Linked DNA regions of Alkalihalobacterium alkalinitrilicum. The protein of the gene in region 1 interacts with the protein of each later gene in a pairwise test. Links are inferred from orthologs where the notes say so. Each region holds a gene or a part of one and is shown in the gene's direction. Other genes may lie near its edges.

Region 1 (4,835 bases):
GCTTACAGTGTATTAGAACTAGGCTTATACGATGAGGAGAGAACTCAGCAACTCGCTATCGAAATTAGCAAAAAACTTACCACAAGAGTAACGCTTATTTTAGCTGATGGAACTGTTGTAGGTGAATCTGAGGTCGATGACTTGCAGGTATTGGATAATCATTTGGATCGGCCTGAAATTCGATCTGTTATCGAAGGCAACGCTCAATATGAAATTCGATATAGTGATACAGTAGAAAAAGAATTAATTTATTTTGCAGTTCCTATTCTAGATAATGGCGAAAGGATCGGTTTTTTACGTCTCGGGATTCCATTTGAAGAGTTCAATTCTATGAATCAAAAAATTTGGGGACTTCTTATTTTTACTATATCGTTAGCCTTTATTGTTATTGTTTCAGTTACTTATAGAATTGCCAACCAAATGATTCAACCGATCGAAGAAGCAACAAAAGTAGCTAACTCTTTAGCAGAAGGGAATTATAAAGTACGAACGATGGAAAGCAGCCATGATGAAGTAGGGCAATTGAGTAGATCGATTAATGTGTTGGCATATAACCTTGACCAAATAACGATGAGGCATCAAATTCAACAAGAGAGAATGGAAACGTTAATTGAAAATATGGGAAGTGGATTAATATTTATTAATCCACGAGGAGATATTTCTCTCATCAATCGTTCATGTAAGGAAATTTTTCAAGAAAACACTGATTTATGGTTAAACCGTTTATATCATGAAGCATTAAAACATAAAGAAATAATTAAAATTGTTCAAGACATTTTGATGACAGAAACAAAACAACGCAAACAAATTAAATTACCAATCCACCTAGAAGTGCGTCACTTTGATGTATATGGAGCTCCAATCATTGGAGAAGATGAAAAGCTACGTGGAATAGCGCTTGTCTTTCATGATATTACGGAATTAAAAAAATTAGAGCAAGTTAGAAAAGACTTTGTCGCGAATGTATCGCATGAATTAAAGACTCCTGTTACTTCTATTAAGGGTTTTACCGAAACTTTATTAGATGGTGCAATGGAAGAACAACAATTTAGAGAAAAATTCTTAACGATCATCTTAAAAGAAAGCGAACGTTTACAAAACTTAATTCATGATTTATTAGAACTTTCTAGAATAGAACAACAGTATTTTAAGATGAATTGGCAAAAAACAGATGTGTCGACCATACTAGAAGATGTCCAAACGTTGTTGAAACCGAAGGCAGATGAGAAAGAAATCCAAATAAATGTAACATCTACAGGTGATACCAGAATAGACGGTGATCCTGTTCGTATAAAACAAATTGTCATTAATCTTGTTAATAATAGCATTACGTACACACCTGCGGGTGGTGAAGTATTTATGGAGGTAACAGAACAACGGGATGAGGTAGTTCTGAAAGTGAAAGATACAGGAATTGGCATGAGTGAAAATGAGCTTCCTCGTATTTTCGAACGGTTTTACCGCGTTGATCGAGCAAGGAGTCGTAACTCAGGTGGGACTGGACTTGGACTTGCCATCGTAAAACATTTAGTAGAAGCCCATCATGGTAGAATTGATGTGGAGAGTTCGGTAGGGGAAGGGACGTTATTTATCATTACATTTAACAAGCAATCAGAAGAGGTTGACTTCTTTACAAATAATTAATATATCCTTTATCTGAAATTTACGGTTACTCGATATAATAATATCGAACGGTTTCATCAATGCCTGTAAGCTGTCTGTTTCGCTCATCCCTTCAGACATTTTACGGCAAAGTTGTTTTACATCCCCTTGGTTAGGATGAGAGCTTCCCCTTAGCTTTCATCCTTTTTTTTGTTATGCTAACAATTGTTATTTTTTTCAATCGATGGGAGTATGGGATTTTTCCTATATTCTTGTAAACTAATATACTATAATATTTATATGAAACTTTTTCTTAGGTGTTTCGTAATAGTTAAGAGGAAGAATGTGAAACAATCTTAGATTGTAAAATATTATGGGAGACAGAAAGAGGGGATGAAATGGTGGTAAGCATTAAGCAAATGATTGTTGGATTTCTTTCAGCGATCGGAATTGGAATTTTAGCCTTATTTATCGCGACAGGCTGGTACATTGTTGACGAAACTGATCAAGCAGCATTAATTACGTTTGGTAAAGTAGAAGAAATGGTATCAGAACCCGGTCTTAAATTTAAATTGCCATGGCCGATACAGCGAGTAGAAATTCTTTCAAGAACGACGAATAACCTTCGTGTAGGCTTTGATGAACGTAATGGAGAGTTGAACTACACGGATGAGGCAAAAATGATTACAGGTGATGAAAATATTGTATTGGCAGACCTCATCGTACAATGGAGAATTACAGATCCTGAAGAGTATTTATTCAATGCCGATCAGCCAGAGCAAATTTTATTTAATGCAGCTTCCGCCTCGTTAAGGGGAGTTATCGGTAGTTCAAGAATTGACGACATACTAACTGACCAACGCCCAGAGATTGAAGCTAAAGTTAGGGAAAATCTTTTAACGTATATGGAGACTTATAAAATTGGGATAACTGTCATGGATGTCAAACTTCAAAATGTTGAACTTCCGAATGAAGAAGTGAGACGTGCGTTTACTGAAGTAACGGATGCTCGTGAAGAACGTTTAACAAAGATTAATGAAGCCAACAGATATCGTAACCAATTAATTAATGAAGCAAAAGGGGAACAAGATGCTATTATTTCCCGAGCGGAAGGTACTAGGACAGAACGTATTGAACGTTCGCGCGGGGATGTGGCAAGATTTAACGCTCTATATGAAGAGTATTTAATTAATCCTGAAGTAACAAGACAGCGTCTAGTGTTAGAAACATTAGAAGAAGTATTACCAGGTACAGAAATTTATATTATGGATAGTAACAACAATAATGTGAGTTATTTACCAATCCGACCAATTGATCGTGCTCAAAACCAGGCAGCTGAAGGGGGGAACAACTAATGAGTGATAATAATATTGTTGATTTAGATGAGCGTCGTCCGAGCGATGAATGGAAAAAGTATACGCGTATAGGAGTGACATTAGTCATTATTATCGCGGTAGTTGCAACGATCCTTTCGAATTTATTCATCGTTGAGCAAGGGGAATATAAGGTTGTACGTCAATTTGGTGAAGTGGTCAGAATTGAAGATGAACCAGGATTAAGTTATAAAATACCGTTTATCCAGTCGGTAACTTCATTACCAAAATATCAAATGGTCTATGATATTACGCCAGCGGAAATAAATACAAGAGATAAAAAGCGGATGCTCGTTGATACTTATGCCGTATGGAGTGTGCAAGAACCTAGACTTATGATCTCAAATGCACGATCCGTTCAAAATGCAGAATCAATCATGGGTAATTTTATTTTCTCAGTTATTCGTGCTGAACTTGGTCAACTTGACTATGACGAGATCATTAATGATGAAGCTTCCAATCGCGGAAGTTTTAACGAACGTGTTCGAGATCGAGTCAATGAATTGTTAGAGAGAGATAATTACGGAATTCAATTAACGGATATTCGGATGAAGCGTACGGATCTTCCTGAAGAAAATGAACAAGCGATTTTCCGTCGAATGATTTCTGAGCGTCAATCAACAGCTCAAGATTATTTATCACAGGGGGATGCTGAAGCGAATCGAATTCGTGCCAACACCGACCGTGAAGTTCAAGAAATCGTCGCTAGAGCAACAGCCGATGCGAATGAAATCATTGGTGAAGGTGAAGCTGAAGCTGCACGTATTTACAATGAATCGTTTGGTCAAGACACAGAATTTTATAATTTGTATCGTACCCTCCAATCGTATGAAAAAACAATTGAAGATGAGACTGTAATTGTTCTCCCAGCAGATTCGCCTTATGCTCGGATTTTAATGGGATATATTGATTAAGAATTCAAGAGATACTTTGCTACGGCAGAGTGTCTTTTTTTATCCTGGTTAAGTTATTAAGGTAAGACCGTCACCTCTTAGTGTAGCGAAGGTAGGGAGGTCTAATCAGGTGGAGTCGAAATTCCAACTAATTCCCCAAAGTTCCAGCTTACTGGAACGAGTTCGCTTTTCACAGCTTATATCTGGTTATTATGATGAGATTTTTGAAACAACCGTCCGAAGTTTTCTAATCAAGGAATGGTTATGATAAAATATATGAAAATAAAGGTTATTCTAATTAGCTTACAATTTGAGAGGAGAGCTCTTGTGAATAAATTAGTTTTAGTTGATGGTAATAGTATTGCGTACCGTGCTTTTTTTGCACTGCCTTTGTTAAACAACGATAAAGGAGTGTATACGAACGCGGTTTATGGTTTCACGATGATGCTACTTAAAATTATTGAAGAAGAAAATCCAACGCATATGGTCGTAGCTTTTGATGCAGGAAAAACAACATTCCGCCATGAAACATATGGCGAGTATAAAAGCGGACGTCAAAAAACACCTGGTGAATTGTCTGAACAATTTCCGCTTATTCGTGAAGTTTTAGATGCTTTTCAAATTTCTAGGTACGAGATTGAAAATTATGAAGCGGATGATATTATTGGAACACTTGCGAAACAAGCAGAGGATGAGGATTGGACAGTTAGTGTTTATTCAGGTGATAAAGACTTATTGCAATTAGTTTCACCGAAAGTAAAAGTTACTCTGTCAAGAAAAGGAATTACAAATGTTGATACATATGATGAGCAAGCCATTAATGAAAAATACGGAATTTCTCCAGAGCAAATTATTGATATGAAAGGTCTAATGGGGGACAGTTCAGATAATATCCCTGGAGTACCTGGAATTGGTGAAAAAACGGCGCTAAAACTATTAAAAGAATATGGTTCAGTTGAAAATGTAC
Region 2 (2,965 bases), 970 kb from region 1 along the record:
AGAATAGATACACATATCGAGCTCGACTTTATGGATGTGTCAAGCTATGGAGCTGGAACCGTTTCGACGGGCGAAGTGAAGATTGTAAAAGATTTAAATACTTCGGTAGAAGGTCGTCACGTTTTAATTGTAGAAGATATTATAGATAGCGGCTTAACTCTAAGCTACTTAGTAAAGCTTTTCCATTACCGGAAAGCGGAGTCTGTTAAAATTGTCACCCTATTAGATAAACCAGATGGAAGAAAGGTCGATTTAGTACCTGATCTTTCTGGATTTACCGTTCCAGATGCTTTTGTTGTCGGATATGGTTTGGATTTTGCTGAGCGTTATCGAAACCTCCCGTATATTGGTGTATTAAAGCCAGAAATTTATGGGACGTAAAGATTGTGAAAAAAGTGGTAAATATGATACTATAATTTAAGCTGTGATTGTACGTGGGAGGAGGTCAGGAATGAATCGGATTTTTCGTAACACGATATTTTACTTGTTAATTTTTCTAGTCATCGTTGGGATTGTCAGTGTCTTTAGCGGTGATCAAACTGAGACAACACCAATGACTGTTGATGAATTTTATCAACATCTACAAAATGGCGAGGTAACCACTCTTGCTTTAAAGCCAGAACGACAAGTGTACTTAGTTCGAGGTCAGCTTGTGAACACACCAGAAGGAGAGTTTTTTCAAACCTATATTCCTAGGGCAGAACTAGCAGTTGAAAGACTGTTTGATGCACAAGAAGGTGGGGGTGCCACACCAGAGTTCATCATGGAGCCTGCAGATGAGACAAGTGGTTGGGTGACCTTTTTTACGTCGATTATTCCATTTATCATTATTTTTATCCTATTCTTCTTTTTACTAAGCCAAGCTCAAGGTGGCGGAAGCCGTGTCATGAACTTTGGTAAGAGTAAAGCGAAGATGGTTCAAGATGATAAGAAGAAAGCCAAATTCAAGGACGTTGCTGGCGCAGATGAAGAAAAGCAAGAACTTGTTGAGGTCGTTGAATTCTTAAAAGACCCAAGAAAGTTCTCTGCTATTGGTGCGCGTATTCCTAAAGGGGTCTTATTAGTGGGGCCGCCTGGTACAGGGAAAACGTTACTAGCTAGAGCTGTTGCAGGTGAGGCTGGAGTTCCGTTCTTCTCCATCAGTGGTTCTGACTTTGTTGAAATGTTTGTTGGGGTCGGTGCATCCCGTGTACGTGACCTATTCGAAAATGCGAAGAAAAATGCACCATGTATTATCTTTATTGATGAGATTGATGCAGTTGGTCGACAACGTGGAGCTGGTTTAGGTGGAGGTCACGATGAACGTGAGCAAACGTTAAACCAATTACTTGTTGAGATGGATGGATTTAGTGCGAATGAAGGGATTATTATTATCGCGGCAACAAACCGTGCTGATATTTTAGATCCAGCGTTATTACGTCCAGGACGTTTTGACCGACAAATATTAGTAGGGCGACCAGATGTTAAAGGCCGTGAAGATATATTAAAAGTTCATGCGAGAAATAAACCACTTGCGGATGACGTAGATCTAAAGGCCATTGCAGCCAGAACACCTGGATTTTCTGGTGCTGATTTAGAAAATCTTCTCAATGAAGCAGCACTAGTTGCTGCGCGGCATGATAATAAGAAAGTAAATATGATCCACATCGAAGAGGCTATTGATCGGGTCATTGCTGGTCCAGCTAAGAAGAGTCGTGTTATTTCTGCGAAGGAAAAGAAAATTGTTGCATGGCATGAAGCAGGACATACTGTCGTAGGTGTAAAGCTTGAAAATGCCGACATGGTTCACAAAGTAACTATTGTTCCAAGAGGTCAAGCTGGGGGTTATGCCGTCATGCTTCCAAAAGAAGATCGTTACTTTATGACAAAGCCAGAGTTACTCGATAAAATTATGGGCCTACTAGGTGGTCGTGTGGCCGAAGAGATTACCTTTGGTGAAGTGTCAACTGGAGCTCATAACGACTTCCAGCGAGCAACAGGTATTGCACGTAAGATGGTAACCGAGTATGGAATGAGTGAAAAGCTGGGTCCAATGCAATTCGGACAAAACTCTGGAGGTCAAGTTTTCTTAGGCCGAGACATCCAAAATGAACAAAATTATAGTGATCAAATTGCTTATGAAATTGACTTAGAAGTACAGCGTTTCATTAAAGAGTGCTATGAGCAATGTAAACAAATCCTTCTAGCTCATAAAGATAAGTTAGATCTTGTAGCCGAAACGTTAATGGAACTTGAAACGTTAGACGCAGAACAAATTAAATCACTTGTTAACGAAGGGAAGCTTCCTGAGAACCATCATACCGATGCGTACCGAAAACAACAAGAAGCAAAGTCGGAAACGGTTCAAGACGGTGATGTGAAAGTAAATATTTCTTCTAAAAAAGATGAGACTGAACCGAAAGATAAGAGTGAAGTCAAGTCTTCAGATGAACAAGGTGATAAGCCGAAATCAGAAGAAGAAAATAAGACAGATAAATAATCAGAAAATAGGATGTCTAAAGACATCCTATTTTCTTTTTAAAGTGATAAAATTAAGGTAAGGTATACATACATAAAATAAAGTGAAAAGTGGTGAAGCAATTATGATATTTGTTGTAGATGTTGGTAATACGAATATTGTCCTTGGGGTGTATGATGAGGATCAGCTAATTCATCATTGGAGAATTGCTACAAGTCGGGATAAAACTGAAGATGAGTTTGGAATGATGGTTAAAAGTTTATTCCATGACAAAGATGTTGCAATAACGGAGATCGATGGAATCATCATTTCTTCGGTTGTGCCACCGATTATGTTTGCGCTTGAAAAAATGTGTAAAAAATACTTTAATATCGATCCAATCGTTATAGGACCTGGCATTAAAACAGGGTTAAATATTAAATATGAAAATCCAAGAGAAGTAGGTGCAGATCGAATCGTAAATGCGGTTTCAGCCATTCATATGTATGGGAGTCCTTTAATTATTGT

The links.
Region 2: the proteins of hflK (region 1) and ftsH interact in binary tests that used the Escherichia coli proteins (3 or more experiments, as listed by UniProt). The link is inferred for Alkalihalobacterium alkalinitrilicum from one-to-one orthologs.

Annotation. Positions count from the first base shown.
Region 1 is NZ_KV917368.1:4,625,799-4,630,633, forward strand. Bases 1,055-3,978 are described here. They hold hflK (FtsH protease activity modulator HflK), read left to right. Parts: upstream 1,055-2,000; coding sequence 2,001-2,957; downstream 2,958-3,978. Other genes in these bases: pnpS (two-component system histidine kinase PnpS), read left to right, coding at 1,055-1,644; hflC (protease modulator HflC), read left to right, coding at 2,957-3,889. In the rest of the region: more of pnpS, read left to right, coding at 1-1,054; polA (DNA polymerase I), read left to right, coding at 4,151-4,835.
Region 2 is NZ_KV917368.1:3,658,042-3,661,006, reverse strand. It holds ftsH (ATP-dependent zinc metalloprotease FtsH), read left to right. Parts: upstream 1-451; coding sequence 452-2,479; downstream 2,480-2,965. Other genes in the region: BK574_RS17810 (type III pantothenate kinase), read left to right, coding at 2,583-2,965; hpt (hypoxanthine phosphoribosyltransferase), read left to right, coding at 1-381. UniProt on the Escherichia coli protein: Acts as a processive, ATP-dependent zinc metallopeptidase for both cytoplasmic and membrane proteins. Plays a role in the quality control of integral membrane proteins.